2 regions of the Pseudocitrobacter sp. CD920760 genome follow, and region 2 is predicted to be linked to the other one. Evidence: riboswitches for the same ligand, from Rfam matches in the RefSeq annotation. Region 2 holds a riboswitch; the other holds the start of a gene.

Region 1 (10,027 bases), 2.0 Mb from region 2:
TCGTTATCGCCCTTCGCGCGCGCTTCCTGTGGGGTAATGCCCGTAATGAGCACCGCTTCCGGCTGCGGCAGATAGTCGTCTGCCGGTTTACAGTAAAAGACCTCGGGCTCCCCGACGATAGTAAAATCGTTATCGGTACGAATGGCGGCAAACTGAGCCGGGCGATCCAGCGACGGGCTGGTGCCGAAGGTTTCGTAATCGTGGAAAAGGAATCCGGGGGTGTTGGCAGGTTCTTGCATGGTCTTAACGTAATCCCTGATAAGCGAGCGGGCGAATTAACACCATGGTAAACGATTTACAGGGCCATCAGAAGGGCGGTTTTTCGAGGCCGATTCAGGTTATGTCATATTTTCTTGCAATTAATGGCTGTATGAAAGTGGGAGATTCCGTAAAAAGGACGACGATTTTGAAATTGCTGAGGATTTGCTGTTGAAAGCCCGTTTGTTTATTGCTGTATCTTTGCTCGCTTCGAGTATTTCTTGCGCCTTTGCTACTGACAGCGCGGTTCCTCCCGTCACGCCGCCGGCGATTAAAGCCGGTTCCTGGGTATTAATGGATTATACCACCGGACAAATTTTGACCGCTGGAAATGAGCACCAGCAGCGCAATCCGGCGAGTCTCACCAAACTGATGACCGGTTATGTGGTGGATCGCGCCATCGACAGCCACCGCATTACGCCGGATGACATCGTCACCGTGGGCCGTGATGCTTGGGCGAAAGGTAATCCGGTATTTGATGGTTCGTCGCTGATGTTCCTGAAAGAGGGCGATCGCGTCAGCGTGCACGATCTGAGTCGTGGCCTGATTGTCGATTCCGGGAACGACGCCTGCGTCGCGCTGGCGGATTATATCGCCGGAGGCCAGCCGCAGTTCGTCGCCATGATGAATCATTATGTGGAAACGCTGAAACTTCGCGATACCCATTTTGAAACGGTTCACGGCCTGGATGCGCCAGGGCAGCACAGTTCTGCTTACGATCTTGCCGTATTGTCACGTGCGATCATTCACGGCGAGCCTGATTTTTATCACATGTACAGCGAGAAAAGCCTGACGTGGAATGGTATCACGCAGCAGAACCGTAACGGGCTGCTGTGGGATAAAACCATGAACGTTGATGGCCTGAAAACCGGGCATACCTCCGGCGCGGGCTTTAACCTGATCGCCTCGGCGGTAGACGGCAAACGCCGGCTGATTGCGGTGGTCATGGGCGCAGATAGCCCGAAAGGGCGTGAAGAACAGGCGCGCACGTTGCTGCACTGGGGACAACAGAATTTCGACACCGTGCAGGTGCTGCAAAACGGTAAAAAAGTGGGCACTGAACGCATCTGGTACGGTGATAAAGAGACGATTGAGCTCGGCACCGATCAGGATTTCTGGCTGGCGCTGCCGAAGAAGGAAATTCCCAACATTAAGGCGAAATACGTGCTGGACGGCAAAGAGCTGGAAGCGCCTATCGCCGCGCATCAGCGCGTGGGGGAAATTCAGCTTTACGACCGCGATAAGATCGTCGCCCACTGGCCGTTGGTCACGCTGGAAAGCGTCAAAAAGGGCGGGATGTTCTCGCGCCTGAGCGACTATTTCCATCACAAAGCGTAACGCTGACATCACCGTCATTCCCCTGGCGACAATGTGAAGCAGTGCACATACTATCAGGTAAGGCACTGCTATATTTTACTGTATCTATATACAGTAAATTCCGTCTCAGGGGGATCTATGCACTACAGTATCGAACATGTTCATGCCCGTACCGTCGCCGGTTTCCATATGGTTGGCCCGTGGGAAGACACCGTTAAGCAAGGTTTTGAGCAACTGATGATGTGGGTAGACGGCCAGTCAATTCCGGCGAAGGAGTGGATAGCGGTCTATTTTGATAACCCCGATGAAGTGCCGCCTGAAAAACTGCGCTGCAATACGGTAGTGACGGTGGCTGACGACTTCACATTGCCGCCCAATAGCGAGGGCGTCATCCTCACCCATATTGATGGCGGCGAGTACGCGGTTGCCAGCGCCCGGGTGGTTGAGCATGATTTTTCCACGCCGTGGCTGCAATTCTTTGACGCGTTGCTGAAAGACAATGCGTATCACATTGATGGCAAGCCCTGCTTCGAACGCTATCTCAACGACGGCAATCAGGACGGCTACTGGGATATTGAGATGTACGTTGCGGTGGCGCGAAACGCGGCCTGAAAATGAAGGTGAAAGATTTTTTTCGCCCCATGATGCGAGCCGGGCAAAAGCAGGTACAATTGCGCTCTTTCGTTCTGCCGGAGAACCGGTTTGCGTCCTGATAAGTCACTCAGTCCTTTTGAAATTCGGCTATACCGCAATTATCGTGTGGTGCACGGCATTCGTATCGCCCTGGCATTTGTGCTGGCCTTTCTGATTGTACGTATTTTTGACATTCCGGAAGGGTCGTGGCCGCTGATTACTCTCGTGGTTATCATGGGGCCCATCTCGTTCTGGGGAAACGTGGTGCCGCGCGCCTTCCAGCGTATTGGCGGCACTATCCTCGGCTCGGCGCTGGGTTTGATTGCGCTTAAGCTTGAACTCATTTCTTTACCGCTGATGCTGATGTGGTGCGCCGGGGCAATGTTCCTGTGCGGCTGGCTGACGCTCGGGAAACGGCCCTATCAGGCACTGTTGATTGGCATTACGCTGGGCGTGGTCGTCGGCGCGCCGCCGGGAGACCTGCACACTGCATTGTGGCGAAGCGGCGACGTTATCTTCGGTTCGCTGCTGGCGATGCTTTTCACTGGCGTCTGGCCGCAGCGGGCGTTTATCCACTGGCGCATCCAGATGGCGACATTTGTGACCCAGTTTAATCGTCTCTATCAGGCCGGGTTTTCACCCAACCTGGTGGAGCGGCCGCATCTGGAAAAGCACCTGCAAACGGTGCTCAACGATGTGGTGAAAATCCGTGGGCTGATTACACCTGCCAGCAAAGAAACACATATCCAGAAATCGGTATTTGAAGGTATTCAGACCGTGAGCCGCAACCTCGTTTGCATGCTCGAGCTGCAAATCAACGCGCACTGGGCGTCTCGCGAAAGCCACTTTTTAATGCTTAACGCCCATACGCTGCGCGAAACGCAGCAGATGACGCAGCAAACGCTCTTAACCATCGCCCACGCGCTGTACGAGGGTAACCCCCAGCCGGTTAAAGCGAACACGGAAAAACTCAACGAGATCGTCGATGAGCTACGCCAGTTGCTGACAGAGCATAAAAGCACTCATTTGGTGGAAACGCCCATTCATGGCTACGTTTGGCTAAGCATGGAGCTGGCGCGTCAGCTTGAGCTATTATCCCTGCTTATCTGCCGTGCGCTGCGTAAATAAGCGACGAATGCAACACCTTTGACCTTGGGTTGTTTCGATTCAGCAGCGTTTAGGGTTATGATGAGGGACAGGTAAAAACCATTGTCATTAGCAGCGCCTATACGTATATATAGTCTTATAGTCGTTGTATTTACGAATCCGAGTCTCAAATATCAGGGGTGTAAAAATGGAAACAACTAAGCCTTCATTTCAGGATGTACTGGAGTTTGTTCGTCTGTTCCGTCGTAAAAACAAACTGCAGCGTGAAATTCAGGACGTTGAGAAAAAGATCCGTGACAACCAGAAGCGCGTACTGCTGCTGGACAACCTTAGCGACTACATCAAACCGGGCATGAGCGTTGAAGCGATTCAGGGCATCATTGCCAGCATGAAGAGCGATTACGAAGATCGCGTTGATGATTACATCATCAAAAATGCCGAAATTTCTAAAGAACGTCGCGACATCTCTAAAAAGCTGAAAGCGATGGGCGAACAGAAGGTTGCTGAGCCGAAAGCTGAGTAATTTTTTCATCAGGCGGCCTCCGTGCCGCCTGAATGCTATCTGACGCCGCCTTCCACCATGGGCAGCAAATACTTTTTCGGCCACAACGTATTGCCCTCGTTTCTCTCCAGCTCAACCATCACGGCATCTACATCGTGTTTCGTCCTGTCGAGCATTAATCCCATCACGCTTCCGCTGTGTGCGATGCTCACGCCATACAGTGAAAAACGCGCCACAATATCCAGCACGCGCTGAAAACCCGGTTTCGGTAAAATTAACTGGCTGGCGATAGCGCTAAGCGTCGCGGCTTCCCCCAGCAGGCTGGCACAGCCTGTTTCACATGCCTGACGGGTTTTTTGCCAGGCTTGCTCCAGTTGGGGTGCGCCGGTAAGCAGTGCCGCATGCCTGTCGAGGCGGTGATAGTCTGCGGTTTGTAGCGTATGTGGGCTTTCCAGCACCAGAATATCGAGCTGCGGTTGTTGCGAACCGGCGGTTTGCGCATGGCCCTGATTATGATCGAACAGCGTCAACTGGCGAAAAGGCGTGCTATCGGTGGGCTCAAGGTTAACGCAAAGCTGTGCCAGCGTCTGTTCAGAGAGTGTTTTATCAAAATAGCGCGCGGTGGCGACAGCGGTGGCGGCAATATCTGCCGTACTGCTGGCCATCCCTTTGGCGACCGGAATGAATGAGTGCAGATTAATGCGCAACTGCTGGCTCCACTCCGCCGGAAGTTCCCACAGAGCCAGCAACTGATTGACCATTGCGCGCGTCAGCGGACGTTCATCATCAGCCGGTTTACCGGCTTTAACTTCCACGGTGCTGTAAAGCCCAACCGGGCAGGAGATTAATTTCTCACTTCCCTGGATCCAGCCCTGAATCAGTTCCCCGCAGGATGCGGGGCATTGTGCAACGGCCACGCTGTCACCTTATTAGCCCTATTTTCCAGGTCGGTATTATAAATTGAATAAACCGCTGCGGCGCAATAGATTGTTTTAGCGCAAAATTGCAACGGAGTATGAGCGCTACACTGACTCCGTAATTAAGCCGATAGGTCAGACACGTAATGTGTCAGGGAAGAGGGTGTAAATCCCTCGCAGCCCCCGCTGCTGTAATGCTGACGAACCCGTAAATACCACTGATCGTGAGATTGGGAAGGACGGGCGAGAACGACGCTAAGCCAGAAGACCTGCCTGTCGGTACATCTCAACAACTTCGGTGGGAAGTGGGTTGCTCAGAAGCGTGCGGTCGGCAGACCGGGAACACGCGCATCTCGACGTACCCCTACCACCCTGAGCAGGATCAGGGCATGGCGGCAAAGCATCACGCATTTATTCTGGCAGGCACCGGTAGCGGCTGTGGTAAAACCACGGTAACGCTTGGCTTGTTGAATGTGCTGAAACAGCGCGGATGGCGAGTGCAGCCGTGGAAAGTCGGGCCCGATTACCTCGACACCGGCTGGCATACGGCGATTTCCGGCGTGGCGTCGCGTAATCTCGACAGTTTCATGATCCCCGCGCCTGCGCTGAACGCCTTGTTCAGCGAACAGATGCAGCATGCCGATATCGCGGTGATTGAAGGCGTGATGGGGCTGTACGATGGCCTCGGTATCGACCCCAATCAATGCAGCACCGCTGCGATGGCAAAACAGCTCGGTTGCCCGGTCATTTTGCTGGTGGACGGCAAAGCGGTCTCAACCTCGATTGCGGCAACCGTGCTGGGTTTTCAGCACTTCGATCCCTCTCTGAATATCGCTGGCGTGATTGTCAATCGCGTCAACAGCGACAGCCATTTCCAGCTTCTCAAATCCGCCATTGAGCGCTACTGCACATTGCCGGTCATGGGTTATGTGCCCACCGTGGCGGGCGTCGCGTTGCCGGAGCGGCATCTCGGGCTGGTGACGGCGCGGGAGTCGGTTGTTGAACAGCAACCGTGGCAAGATTTTGCCGACACGCTGGGACGCACGCTCGATATCGAAAAACTGCTGACCCTGAGCGAGATGAAAACCCTGCCGCAGGGCGAATGGCCGCCAATACCCTCGGTGGGCGAAGGTGAGCGTCTGACGCTTGCGCTGGCCGATGATGAAGCCTTCAATTTTTACTACCCGGACAACATTGCGCTGCTTAAACGTGCAGGCGTCGACATCGTCCGCTTTAGCCCACTTCACGATAACGTGCTACCGGAATGCCAGATGATCTGGCTCGGCGGCGGGTATCCGGAGATCCACGCGAAGGCGCTGGCGGCAAATCAGCCGATGCTCAATCAGTTGCGCAAGGCACATGCACGCGGCGTGGCTATCTACGCCGAATGCGGCGGCCTGATGTATCTGGGCAGCTCGCTGGAAGATGCGCAGGGTACAACTCATCTCATGGCGAATATCATTCCCGGTCACAGCAAAATGGGCAAACGGCTGACGCGCTTTGGCTACTGCGAGGCGCAGGCGCGGGAAAATACGCTGCTGGCGGCGGCGGGGGAATGGCTTCGCGGGCACGAATTTCACTACTCCGATTTCACGCCGGAAACGCCGGCAGTGCTGGATTGCCGCAAAGTACGCGACGGGAAAATCCTGCAAACCTGGTCCGGTGGCTGGCAGGTGGGTAACACCTTCGCCAGCTATCTGCATATTCATTTCGCCCAGCGCCCGATGATGCTCGCGCATTGGTTGAATGCGGCAAGGAGCGCCCAATGACCCTGCTTGCCTGGTGTATCGCCTGGATACTCGACCTGCTTATTGGTGACCCGCAAAGCTGGCCTCACCCGGTGCGCTGGATAGGCTCCCTTATCACCCGCGTACAAAAAACGGTGCGCCGCTATTGCCACAGTGACCGCGCGTTGCGGATTGGCGGCGGTGTGATGTGGCTGGTGGTGGTCGGTCTGAGCTGGGCTGTCGCCTGGGGCGTACTGGCGCTGGCTTACGCGATACATCCGTGGCTAGGCTGGGCAGTGGAGGTCTGGATGATCTTCACGGTACTGGCCGGGCGCTGTCTGGCGAATGCGGCCCGCGACGTTGAACAACCGCTACGCGCGGGTGATTTAGCACAAAGCCGGATAAAACTGTCGTGGATTGTGGGGCGGGATACCTCGCAACTTCAACCTGCGCAAATCAACCGTGCGGTGGTTGAAACCGTCGCCGAAAACAGCGTCGACGGAATCATCGCGCCGCTCTTCTTCCTGCTGCTCGGCGGTGCGCCGCTGGCGATGGCTTATAAAGCGGTGAATACGCTGGACTCCATGGTCGGCTACAAACATGAAAAATACCGCGCGATTGGTATGGTGAGCGCCCGGCTGGACGACGTCGCCAACTTCATTCCCGCGCGCCTGAGCTGGCTGCTGCTCAGCGCCGCCGCTCTGCTTTGCCGCGACAACGCCGCTGCCGCGTTCCGCATTGGCTGGCGCGATCGCCATAACCACAGCAGCCCCAACTGCGCATGGTCTGAAGCGACCGTCGCCGGGGCGTTGGGCATCCGCCTGGGCGGGCCGAATGACTATTTTGGTGAGCGCGTTGAGAAGCCGTGGATCGGTGACGAGCAACGCGACATTGCCGTAGACGATATTTCCCGAACGATTCGACTGATGTGGGTTGCTTCCACGCTGGCGCTGGTGCTGTTTATGGCAGTCCGGTGGCTGGTGATGGGCGCGGCCTGAGGAGTAGCACATGGATTACATTCGCCAGCCGCAGGCCATTGAGGCTAAAAGCTTTGACATTATCGGCGAGATTATTCGCGAAACGCGGCCCGATTGTCAGTTTGCCAGTCCGCTACACGAAGCCATCGTCAAGCGCGTCATTCATACCACTGCTGATTTCGAGTGGCTGGATATTCTGTGGTTTTCTCCGGATGCGCTGGCGCGTCTGACGGCAGCCCTGAGTCGCCCTTGCACGCTCTACACCGACACCACCATGGCGCTATCGGGGATTAACAAACCGCTGCTGGCAAGCTTTGGCGGCGAATGCCGCTGCTACATCAGCGACCCGCGCGTGGTGCGCGAAGCCAAAGCGCAGGGCATGACGCGTTCGATGGCCGCCGTGGATATCGCCGTGCGCGAAGAGGGTGAGAAAGTCTTTGTCTTCGGCAACGCGCCGACCGCGCTGTTCCGCCTGCTGGAGCTGAACGTGCCGGTCAGCGGTGTGGTTGGCGTACCGGTTGGTTTTGTCGGTGCCGCGGAATCCAAAGACGCGCTGACTCATAGTGCACTGCCCGCCATTGCCGCGCTGGGGCGTAAGGGCGGCAGTAACGTGGCGGCGGCGATTGTGAACGCCATTCTCTACCACTTGCGGGATGCAAAATGAGCGACGCCGCGTTTGACGCCCCGGTCTGGCACAACGGTAAACCGCTGCGCAAAGGCTACACCACCGGTTCCTGCGCCACTGCCGCCGCGAAAGTGGCGGCGCTGATGGTGCTGCGTCAGCACATTATTCATCAGGTCTCGATCGTGACGCCCTCTGGCGTGACGCTCAATCTGAACGTTGAATTGCCGCAAATTGAAGGGCAACAGGCTGTGGCGGCAATCCGTAAAGACGGCGGCGATGATGTTGACGCCACGCACGGCATGTTGATTTTTGCCCGCGTGACGCTCAACGACAGCGGCGAAATTGTCTTACGCGGCGGGGAAGGCGTGGGCACCGTGACTCGCAAAGGCGTGGGCCTGCCGCTCGGCAGCGCGGCGATTAACCGCACCCCGCGTCAGACCATCGAAGCTGCCGTTCGCGAGGCGATTGGCCCGGCGCGCGGCGCAGAGGTCGAGATTTTTGCCCCGGAAGGCGAAGCGCGGGCGCAGAAAACCTACAACGCCCGGCTCGGTATTCTGGGCGGGATCTCGATTCTTGGCACGACCGGTATCGTCACGCCCATGTCGGAGGAGAGCTGGAAACGCTCCCTGTCGCTGGAACTGGAAATCAAGCGCGCTGCGGGCCTCACCCGCGTGGTACTGGTGCCGGGCAATCATGGTGAACGTTTTGTCCGCGAGCAACTCGGCATCGATAGCGACGTGGTGGTCACCATGAGCAACTTTGTCGGCTATATGCTGGATGAGGCCGTGCGCCTTGGGTTCCGGCACATTGTGCTGATTGGTCACCCTGGAAAACTGATCAAAATTGCCGCCGGGATTTTCCATACCCATAGCCATATTGCCGATGCGCGGATGGAAACGCTGGTGGCGCATCTGGCGCTGCTTGGCGCGCCGCTGGATCTGCTGACGCAGGTGAGCGATTGCGATACCACCGAGGCGGCGATGGAGCACATCGACGCCTTTGGTTATCAGCGCATCTACAACCATCTTGCCGAACGTATTTGTCTTCGCGTGCAGCAAAAACTGCGCTTTACCAAAACGCCGCCCGTATGCGACGCCATCATGTTTGCCTTTGACAACCAGGTGCTGGGGAGCAATCGCCCGGTCGAAGAGATCGTGGAGGCGCTGCAATGTTAACGGTCGTGGGGATGGGGCCTGCCGGGTTAACGCTTATCACCCCGCTGGCAAGCGAGGCTATCGCACAGGCGCAGGTGCTGGTCGGGGCCAAACGCCATCTGGCGCAGTTTCCTGCGTTTAAGGGCGAGCAGCGTCTGCTTGATGCCGATATCCCTCAGTTGCTGGCGTGGATAACCGCGCATCGGCATAAAAATATCGTGGTGCTGGCTTCCGGCGACCCGCTTTTTTACGGCATCGGCACGCGAATGGTGGCCTACTTTGGCCGCGAAAACGTGCGCATCGTGCCGGGGATCAGCGCGGTGCAATACCTGTGCGCCCGCGCAGGAGTAGACATGAATGAGATGTGGCTCACCAGTAGCCACGGGCGCGATGTGTCGTTTGATGAACTGGCCCGACACCGCAAAGTGGCGATGGTGACCGATAGCCGCTGTGGCCCGCGCGACATCGCGCAACAGCTTACGGCAAGAGGAAAAGGGCACCGCTGGATGGTGATTGGGGAACATCTGGCGATGGAAAATGAACAGATCCACTGGCTGCGCGTCAGTGAGGTCAATGCCGACTACGGCATGAACACGGTGGTGATCCTCGATGAAAGATGAACTGTTTCTGCGCGGCGAGAAGGTGCCAATGACCAAAGAGGCCGTGCGTGCGCTGGCCTTATCGAAACTGGATTTACATCACGCGCGCCATTTTATTGATGTGGGGGCGGGCACCGGTAGCGTCTCCATTGAAGCCGCGTTGCACTTTCCGGCGTTAAAGGTGACCGCTATCGAGCGCAACCCGGCGGCG
Region 2 (10,027 bases):
GGGAGAACCAGCTATCTCCCGGTTTGATTGGCCTTTCACCCCCAGCCACAAGTCATCCGCTAATTTTTCAACATTAGTCGGTTCGGTCCTCCAGTTAGTGTTACCCAACCTTCAACCTGCCCATGGCTAGATCACCGGGTTTCGGGTCTATACCCTGCAACTTAACGCCCAGTTAAGACTCGGTTTCCCTTCGGCTCCCCTATTCGGTTAACCTTGCTACAGAATATAAGTCGCTGACCCATTATACAAAAGGTACGCAGTCACCCCATAAAGAGGCTCCCACTGCTTGTACGTACACGGTTTCAGGTTCTTTTTCACTCCCCTCGCCGGGGTTCTTTTCGCCTTTCCCTCACGGTACTGGTTCACTATCGGTCAGTCAGGAGTATTTAGCCTTGGAGGATGGTCCCCCCATATTCAGACAGGATACCACGTGTCCCGCCCTACTCTTCGAGTTCACAACATATGCATTTTGGTGTACGGGACTTTCACCCTGTATCGTGCGACTTTCCAGACGCTTCCACTAACACACATGCTGATTCAGACTCTGGGCTGCTCCCCGTTCGCTCGCCGCTACTGGGGGAATCTCGGTTGATTTCTTTTCCTCGGGGTACTTAGATGTTTCAGTTCCCCCGGTTCGCTTCGTTAAGCTATGTATTCACTTAACGATAGTGCAACGAATTGCACTGGGTTTCCCCATTCGGAAATCGCCGGTTATAACGGTTCATATCACCTTACCGACGCTTATCGCAGATTAGCACGTCCTTCATCGCCTCTGACTGCCAGGGCATCCACCGTGTACGCTTAGTCGCTTAACCTCACAACCCGAAGATGTTTCGTAAAACACCATCGTGTTGCGAAAATTTGAGAGACTCGAACACACTTAAAAGTGTGTCGTTTCAATTTTCAGCTTGATCCAGATTTTTAAAGAGCAAAACTTCGCAGCACACTTATTCAGTGTACTCTGAAGTTTTCTTGTTTTTTGCAGTAAAGATGGTGGAGCTATGCGGGATCGAACCGCAGACCTCCTGCGTGCAAAGCAGGCGCTCTCCCAGCTGAGCTATAGCCCCATCGTTTTTATCTCTGACCGTAATTTCTGTTGAGGCAAGGCGTGGTGACACGAAGCATACTGAAGTATGTGAGTGTCGCCGCAACGCAGCATCAGCAGAAATTTGGTAGGCCTGAGTGGACTTGAACCACCGACCTCACCCTTATCAGGGGTGCGCTCTAACCACCTGAGCTACAAGCCTGCAGAGATTTTTTACTGCTAATTTTCATCAGACAATCTGTGTGGACACTTCAAGGAACGGTTCTTTAAGGTAAGGAGGTGATCCAACCGCAGGTTCCCCTACGGTTACCTTGTTACGACTTCACCCCAGTCATGAATCACAAAGTGGTAAGCGCCCTCCCGAAGGTTAAGCTACCTACTTCTTTTGCAACCCACTCCCATGGTGTGACGGGCGGTGTGTACAAGGCCCGGGAACGTATTCACCGTAGCATTCTGATCTACGATTACTAGCGATTCCGACTTCATGGAGTCGAGTTGCAGACTCCAATCCGGACTACGACATACTTTATGAGGTCCGCTTGCTCTCGCGAGGTCGCTTCTCTTTGTATATGCCATTGTAGCACGTGTGTAGCCCTACTCGTAAGGGCCATGATGACTTGACGTCATCCCCACCTTCCTCCAGTTTATCACTGGCAGTCTCCTTTGAGTTCCCGGCCGAACCGCTGGCAACAAAGGATAAGGGTTGCGCTCGTTGCGGGACTTAACCCAACATTTCACAACACGAGCTGACGACAGCCATGCAGCACCTGTCTCACGGTTCCCGAAGGCACCAATTCATCTCTGAAAAGTTCCGTGGATGTCAAGAGTAGGTAAGGTTCTTCGCGTTGCATCGAATTAAACCACATGCTCCACCGCTTGTGCGGGCCCCCGTCAATTCATTTGAGTTTTAACCTTGCGGCCGTACTCCCCAGGCGGTCGACTTAACGCGTTAGCTCCGGAAGCCACGCCTCAAGGGCACAACCTCCAAGTCGACATCGTTTACAGCGTGGACTACCAGGGTATCTAATCCTGTTTGCTCCCCACGCTTTCGCACCTGAGCGTCAGTCTTCGTCCAGGGGGCCGCCTTCGCCACCGGTATTCCTCCAGATCTCTACGCATTTCACCGCTACACCTGGAATTCTACCCCCCTCTACGAGACTCAAGCTTGCCAGTTTCAAATGCAGTTCCCAGGTTGAGCCCGGGGATTTCACATCTGACTTAACAAACCGCCTGCGTGCGCTTTACGCCCAGTAATTCCGATTAACGCTTGCACCCTCCGTATTACCGCGGCTGCTGGCACGGAGTTAGCCGGTGCTTCTTCTGCGAGTAACGTCAATTGCTGAGGTTATTAACCTCAACACCTTCCTCCTCGCTGAAAGTACTTTACAACCCGAAGGCCTTCTTCATACACGCGGCATGGCTGCATCAGGCTTGCGCCCATTGTGCAATATTCCCCACTGCTGCCTCCCGTAGGAGTCTGGACCGTGTCTCAGTTCCAGTGTGGCTGGTCATCCTCTCAGACCAGCTAGGGATCGTCGCCTAGGTGAGCCGTTACCCCACCTACTAGCTAATCCCATCTGGGCACATCCGATGGCAAGAGGCCCGAAGGTCCCCCTCTTTGGTCTTGCGACGTTATGCGGTATTAGCTACCGTTTCCAGTAGTTATCCCCCTCCATCAGGCAGTTTCCCAGACATTACTCACCCGTCCGCCACTCGTCAGCGAATCAGCAAGCTGATTCCTGTTACCGTTCGACTTGCATGTGTTAGGCCTGCCGCCAGCGTTCAATCTGAGCCATGATCAAACTCTTCAATTTAAGTTTGATGCTCGTGAATTAAACTTCGTAATGAATTACGTGTTCACTCAGAGACTTGGTATTCATTTATCGTCTTGCGACGTTAAGAATCCGTATCATTGAGTGCCCACACAGATTGTCTGATAAATTGTTAAAGAGCAGTGCCGCTTCGCTTTTTCTCAGCGGCGCGGGGTGTGCATATTAAGCCATCCCGCTACAGAGTCAAGTTTTATTTCACTTTTCTCTGCTGAAGTTCTCTTAAGAACCTCGCTGACCCGGCGGCTTGCGTGCCGTTGTTCCGTGTCAGTGGAGGCGCATTATAGGGAGTTCTGAGACGTTGACAACCCCTGTTTAAAAAAAACTTTTCAACCGTCTCTTTTTTGAGCAAAACCGCCTTAAACTGGCAGTTTTTCAAGCGTTTCGAAGCCGTAGCGCTGTAAAACGGGTAAAAGTCGTACAGTCTCCGCCGTCAACGCCATGCAAAATGCTTTATTCTCTTCCGTCGATTTCGCATCTGGCGCTTCATGTTCCAGCAGCCAGGCCGTTCGACGCGCAATCGCCGCGCCGGAATCGATCATCCGCGTGCCTTCCGGAAGCACCTGCAGCAGTTCATCGCGCAGCAGCGGGAAATGTGTGCAGCCAAGCACAACCGTATCCGGCGGCTCCTGCATCCGCAGCCACGGGCGCAGAATTCGACGCAGCTCATCCAGCGAAACGGGATCGCCATGCAATTTCGCTTCCGCCAGCTCCACCAGTTCGGCCGAACCCAGCATTTCGATTTTGCATTCATTGGCAAAACGGGCGATGAGCTCATGCGTATAAGGACGCTTCACCGTGCCACGCGTTGCCAGTAAGCCGACAATACGGTTCGCCGATAAACGCGCCGCCGGCTTAATGGCCGGCACCACACCGACCACCGGGAAGCCAAACTTCTCGCGCAGGGCGGGTAAAGAAACTGTGCTTGCGGTGTTACAGGCGATAATCGCCAGGGAGAGCGGGTAACGTTGCTGGACGGCGGTCACAATCTCAACCACGCGCTCAACAATAAACTCTTCGCTTTTCTCCCCATAAGGGAAGGCAACGTTATCGAAGGTGTAGATGTAATGAAGGTCCGGCAGAAGTTGACGGACCTCATCATAGACCGACAGCCCACCGACACCGGAGTCAAACACCAGTACGGTAGGCCGTGGTTCAGAAGGTGTAGCTGCCAGACAAGGTGTATTCCCGTCCTGCAGTTTGGTAGCCATAAACTGTCTCGTAATCTTTATCGAACAGGTTGGCTATTTTACCACGAACTGTGAGCTGTGAGGTGACTGGATATGACGCGGAAATATCAACCGTGCTGTAGCTCGGTAAAACCTGCTGTTTCGGGTTGTATTGTGACGTGTTGTTATCGTAGCGACGACCGTAGTACTGCCACGACACATCCATGTCCACATCAAACATTGTCCAGTCGAGTTGATATTTCGCCTGACGCTTAGAGCGGCGTGCCAGCACTTCATCATTCTCGTCGTTACGCGGGTCCATATATTGCAGCGTCACGCGGTGATTAAAGATCCCCGTATCAAAACTGCCGGTCCACTCCACACCTTTAATGGTCGCCGAGTTGATATTGGCGTACTCGCCGTCATAGGTAACCGGGTCGGAATAGTAGGTAATCAGGTTAGAGATCTTGTAGTGATATGCTGACAAACGCCAGTCCAGCGGCCCCGTCAGACCTTCCAGACCGGCTTCCCACTGTTTTGACTCTTCCGGTTTCAGATCCGGATTCGAACTGATACCAAAGCGTGTAGAACCAAACTGCTGACCTAACGATGGTGCCAGGAAGCCGGTACCATACGATAACGTCACTTTATAGTTCTCAACGAACTGCCAGCCCGCCGCCGTTTGCCACGTTCCGTGCCAGCCAAACTGCTCATCGTGATCTTCACGGCCAGAGGCTTCCAGCGTCACGTCGCCAAATTGCTGCTGGCCGGTAAGATAAAGCCCGGTATTGTCGCGCTTATAGGTATCGGATATCGCCGTATCCGACGAGGTCAAACGCTGCTGCTGCCAGTCTACCCCGGCGCTTACCGAACCATGCCCGACAATCAGGTTGTTCCCCCACTGGAGATTGCGCTGGGTCATGCGGTCAAGCGTCGTGCCGTCTTTATAACGACCATAAATACTGCTGTAGTTATAGTCCTTCACCTTCTGATAGCTGGCGATAAGCTCAGAAGAGTAGATTCCGGAATGGAATCGCAGGCCGGTATCCCAGGTCTGGTTATAAAGCTGCTCTTCATCAGCGCTGTACGCAGGCGAGTACGGCGGGCTTCCCAGGTCGTAATCGACATTATTGGTATAGCTGTGGCCCCGGAAGAAGCCATCGAAGCTATCGTTGAATTTATGCTCCAGGCTACCCCAGAAGGTCTTATTGCGGAAGCCATCGCGGTCGTTGTCGTGGCTCCAGGTCGAGCCCGGCTGCACATCAAACCCTTTGGTGGTTTCATAAGAACCCGCCACCGTCGCTACCGTGTCGCCAAAACGCTGACGCAACGTGCCATCGTATTGTTGATAGCCTTTAGAGCCCATGCTGGCGGAAATTTTCGATTGTTCCTCGTCAGAGTGGGTAATGATGTTGATAACCCCGCCCATCGCGCCGGAACCATAAATCGCCGAGCGCGGCCCACGGATGTACTCCACGCGCTGAACTAACGAAAGCGGGATCTGGTTCAGGTCCGGGTTATTTGAGATACCGGGGCGGGTCATCGGAATGCCATCGACCAGCACCAAAACCTGCTTGGTCTCAGTACCGCGGATAAAGAGCGAAGAACTCTGCCCCATCCCACCATATTGCGCGATATCCACACCCGGCAGGCGACGCATGACGTCATTAAGATTTTTGGCCTGCCAGCGGTCGATGTCATCTCGGGTGACGACATCCATCGGTGCGAGGACGGTATTAACCGGTTGCTGGAAACGGCTGGCGGTTACGACGAGAGTGTCTGAAGTGCTGTCCTGCGCCCAAACGGAAAAAGCCGAGACGGATAACGCCGTCATCAGCGAAGTTTTTTTAATCATTGTTAAAGCATCCACAATAGAAAAAGGATGCCGCCGGTTTCATCGATAGCCCGCGATGATGAAAACCCAGTGCGACGTCACCCGGCAGGTCTTCGGGCTCGGGGGCGTTTACCGGATGAAGACTTCCCACCTTTTCAGGCAGTGTCTGCAAAATGCGTTCATCCCACCACTCCTTACCGCTGCGCGTCAGCCCCAGATTTTCACTGGATTCCCTTTTAACTCACAGGACCGGAACCCGGATGCTACATTTAGTTACATATAGATGTCCAGACTGCCATCACGATTTAGGAAAACATCAATCGCTGGACATCCCCTGAGCAGGCCCTACAATCCCCGCGTACTTTTATTATTCAGGATGCATCATGACCCCCGAACACCTTCCTACCGAGCAATACGAAGCGCAGCTGGCCGAGAAAGTGGTCCGTCTGCAAACGATGATGGCCCCGTTCAACGCGCCGGTTCCGGAGGTGTTTCGCTCGCCAGTCAGTCATTACCGCATGCGTGCGGAATTTCGCATCTGGCATGATGGGGACGACCTGTACCACATCATTTTCGATCAGCAGACCAAAAGCCGCATTCGCGTCGATTCCTTCCCGGCAGCCAGCGAGCTCATCAATACGCTGATGACCGCCATGCTGGACGGCGTGCGTAATAACCACGCGCTGCGCCACAAACTGTTCCAGATTGATTATCTGTCTACGCAAAGCAATCAGGCGATCGTCTCTCTGCTGTACCATAAGAAGCTCGACGACGCATGGCGTGTGGAAGCGGAGGCGCTGCGCGATGCATTACGTGCGCAGAACCTGAATGTGCATATCATCGGTCGCGCGACGAAAACGAAAATCGCGCTGGATCAGGACTATATCGACGAGCGTCTGCCGGTAGCCGGGAAAGAGATGATCTACCGCCAGGTGGAAAACAGCTTCACCCAGCCGAACGCGGCAATGAACGTGCAGATGCTGGAGTGGGCGCTCAACGCCACGGAAAACTCAACCGGTGATTTGCTGGAACTCTACTGCGGGAACGGCAACTTCTCGCTGGCGCTGGCGCGCAACTTTGACCGCGTGCTGGCAACCGAAATCGCCAAGCCGTCCGTCGCCGCCGCGCAATACAACATTGCGGCGAACCACATTGATAATGTGCAGATTATTCGCATGTCGGCGGAAGAGTTTACCCAGGCGATGAACGGTGTGCGGGAATTCAACCGCTTGCAGGGAATTGATTTAAAAAGCTATCAGTGTGAAACGATTTTTGTCGATCCGCCGCGCAGCGGGCTGGATAGCGAAACCGAGAAAATGGTGCAGGCGTACCCGCGTATTCTGTATATCTCCTGCAACCCGGAAACGCTGTGTCAGAATCTTGAAACATTAGGCCAGACGCATAATGTGGAGCGCCTGGCACTGTTTGATCAGTTCCCGTATACGCACCATATGGAGTGCGGCGTTCTGCTGACGAAGAAATAGACTCTTTGTATTGCCGGATGCGGCGTCAGGGCCTTATCCGGCATACAGCATTGCGCTATTCAGAAATCTCGTGCTTCCGATTACGCATTTTCACGCCAATCCAGAACACCAGAATCACCGACAGCACCGCTGGCAGGAAGTTAGAGCCGATATCCGGATATTCCGCGCGCACCACGGTGCTGTATAACAGCACGCCCAAAATAAAGCAGGCCGCCGCCAGGCCAGGCAAACCCACCGGCATCGTGCGATTCTGATACCGCTGATGCAGACAGTACACCGTCAGCACCAGCGCAATAATCGGGAATACAGAGAACGGCACAATGGAGCTAAACAGCGCCGCAAAAGTTCCGTTAATTGATAAGCCAGCGATCAGCGCCAGCAACAGCGTTCCTTTATCTTGTCCTGACTGTTTCATTGCTCGTCTTCCACCTTATTCGGAATGATGTGTCGTTTTTTCCTGTTCGCGACGATACCAGTAATACGCACCTTTCGAGATCATGCGCAATTGCAGCACCAGCCGCTCTTCCAGCTGGCGTCGCTGTTCCGGCGTGACATCTAACGCTTCCGCGCCTGCGCTAAAGACAATCGTCACCATCGCTTCCGCCTGCGCTTCGGTAAACGCGCGCGGCATATGGTTTTCGATTTCCAGATAGTCGGCAAGTTCCGCAATGAAGTGCTGAATTTCGCGCGCAACCGCAGCACGAAACGCCGCAGACGTGCCGGAACGTTCGCGCAAAAGCAGGCGAAAAGCGTTCGGGTTATTGCCAATGAACTCCATAAATGTCGATACGGAGGTGCGGATCACGCTGCCGCCTTTAGCGATACGCTGACGCGCCTGGCGCATCAACTGACGCAGCATCAGGCCGCTTTCGTCCACCATCGTCAGCCCTAGTTCATCGACATCACGGAAATGTCGGTAAAAGGAGGTTGGCGCAATGCCCGCTTCGCGAGCCACTTCACGCAGACTCAGGCTGGCAAAGCTTCGCTCAGCACTCAGTTGACTAAATGCTGCTTCCACCAGCGAACGCCTGGTTTTTTCTTTTTGTTGCGCTCTAACGCCCATCACGATGATTGAATCCTTCCAAATGCCTTGTTGGCACTATACCAGAGATTAAAACTAATCGACTTACACTGCTTTGTGAATGATTGTTTACGGGCGATTTATGCTCTTTTGCATGAAAAAAGCACAATGATAATTGGGTTATCCCGGTGAAGATGTTATGATTCTGTTGCTTTTATGTATAAGAACAGGTAAGCCTTACCATGCCAAATTCCTACGATTATGATGCAATAGTAATTGGTTCCGGCCCCGGCGGCGAAGGCGCTGCTATGGGTCTGGTGAAACAGGGAGCGCGTGTCGCCGTTATTGAGCGTTATCATAATGTCGGCGGCGGATGTACCCACTGGGGCACCATCCCCTCAAAAGCACTTCGTCATGCCGTTAGCCGTATTATTGAATTCAACCAGAACCCCCTTTACAGCGACCACACCCGACTTCTCCGTTCCTCTTTCGCCGACATTCTGAACCATGCTGACAGCGTGATTAATCAGCAGACTCGCATGCGTCAGGGCTTTTATGAGCGTAATCACTGCGAAATTTTGCAGGGCAACGCGCATTTCGTTGACGAACACACGCTGGCGCTGGAGTGCCCGGACGGCTCGGTCGAAACCCTGACGGCGGAAAAATTCGTCATCGCCTGCGGCTCGCGCCCCTACCGCCCTGCCGATGTTGATTTCAGCCACCCACGCATTTACGACAGCGACTCGATCCTCAGCCTGCATCACGAACCACGCCACGTCATTATCTACGGCGCAGGGGTGATTGGCTGTGAGTACGCCTCCATTTTCCGTGGAATGGACGTCAAAGTAGATCTGATCAACACCCGCGACCGTCTGCTGGCGTTCCTTGACCAGGAGATGTCGGACTCGCTTTCTTATCATTTCTGGAACAGCGGTGTGGTGATTCGCCACAACGAAGAGTACGAGAAAATTGAAGGTCTGGACGACGGCGTCATCATGCACCTGAAATCCGGCAAGAAACTGAAAGCCGACTGTCTGCTGTTCGCCAACGGGCGCACCGGGAATACCGATTCACTGGCGCTGGAAAACATCGGCCTGCAATGTGACAGCCGTGGTCAGTTAAAAGTGAACAGCATGTACCAGACCGCGCTGCCGCACATTTACGCGGTGGGCGACGTCATTGGCTATCCAAGCCTGGCCTCAGCCGCTTACGATCAGGGCCGCATTGCCGCGCACGCGATGGTAAAAGGCGAAGCGACGGCGCACCTGGTGGAAGACATTCCAACCGGGATTTACACCATTCCGGAAATCAGTTCTGTGGGTAAAACCGAACAGCAACTGACGGCGATGAAAGTGCCGTATGAAGTGGGTCGGGCGCAGTTTAAACACCTGGCGCGCGCGCAGATTGTCGGCATGAACGTGGGAACGCTGAAAATTCTGTTCCACCGGGAGACGAAAGAGATTCTGGGTATTCACTGCTTTGGCGAACGCGCGGCGGAGATTATTCACATCGGCCAGGCGATCATGGAGCAAAAAGGCGGCGGTAACACCATCGAGTACTTTGTTAACACCACCTTTAACTACCCGACCATGGCCGAAGCCTATCGGGTAGCGGCGCTTAATGGCTTAAACCGCCTTTGGTAACG

What was found. A riboswitch is a leader RNA that binds a small molecule or an ion and turns the genes downstream of it on or off. The one in region 2 is predicted to bind cobalamin.
Region 1: it holds a riboswitch for cobalamin, as region 2 does, so the genes downstream of both, AC1MKH_RS15705 (cobyrinic acid a,c-diamide synthase CobB) here and btuB (TonB-dependent vitamin B12 receptor BtuB) in region 2, are expected to answer to the same signal.

What each region holds. Positions count from the first base shown of each region.
Region 1 covers NZ_CM173490.1:3,323,873-3,333,899, reverse strand. Annotated here, with positions in the region: gene sbcB (exodeoxyribonuclease I) at 1-239, opposite strand, end outside; gene dacD (serine-type D-Ala-D-Ala carboxypeptidase DacD) at 430-1,596, shown strand; gene sbmC (DNA gyrase inhibitor SbmC) at 1,714-2,187, shown strand; gene AC1MKH_RS15720 (FUSC family protein) at 2,278-3,336, shown strand; gene AC1MKH_RS15715 (DUF496 family protein) at 3,503-3,838, shown strand; gene AC1MKH_RS15710 (GHMP family kinase ATP-binding protein) at 3,874-4,734, opposite strand; cobalamin riboswitch at 4,850-5,025, shown strand; gene AC1MKH_RS15705 (cobyrinic acid a,c-diamide synthase CobB) at 5,124-6,503, shown strand; gene cbiB (adenosylcobinamide-phosphate synthase CbiB) at 6,500-7,459, shown strand; gene AC1MKH_RS15695 (cobalt-precorrin-8 methylmutase) at 7,470-8,102, shown strand; gene cbiD (cobalt-precorrin-5B (C(1))-methyltransferase CbiD) at 8,099-9,238, shown strand; gene AC1MKH_RS15685 (cobalt-precorrin-7 (C(5))-methyltransferase) at 9,232-9,837, shown strand; gene AC1MKH_RS15680 (decarboxylating cobalt-precorrin-6B (C(15))-methyltransferase) at 9,827-10,027, shown strand, end outside.
Region 2 covers NZ_CM173490.1:102,750-112,776, reverse strand. Annotated here, with positions in the region: rRNA gene AC1MKH_RS00490 (23S ribosomal RNA) at 1-815, opposite strand, end outside; tRNA gene AC1MKH_RS00485 (tRNA-Ala) at 992-1,067, opposite strand; tRNA gene AC1MKH_RS00480 (tRNA-Ile) at 1,171-1,247, opposite strand; rRNA gene AC1MKH_RS00475 (16S ribosomal RNA) at 1,318-2,859, opposite strand; gene murI (glutamate racemase) at 3,234-4,085, opposite strand; gene btuB (TonB-dependent vitamin B12 receptor BtuB) at 4,030-5,898, opposite strand; cobalamin riboswitch at 5,965-6,146, opposite strand; gene trmA (tRNA (uridine(54)-C5)-methyltransferase TrmA) at 6,261-7,361, shown strand; gene AC1MKH_RS00455 (YijD family membrane protein) at 7,417-7,776, opposite strand; gene fabR (HTH-type transcriptional repressor FabR) at 7,792-8,427, opposite strand; gene sthA (Si-specific NAD(P)(+) transhydrogenase) at 8,625-10,025, shown strand; gene oxyR (DNA-binding transcriptional regulator OxyR) at 10,008-10,027, opposite strand, start outside.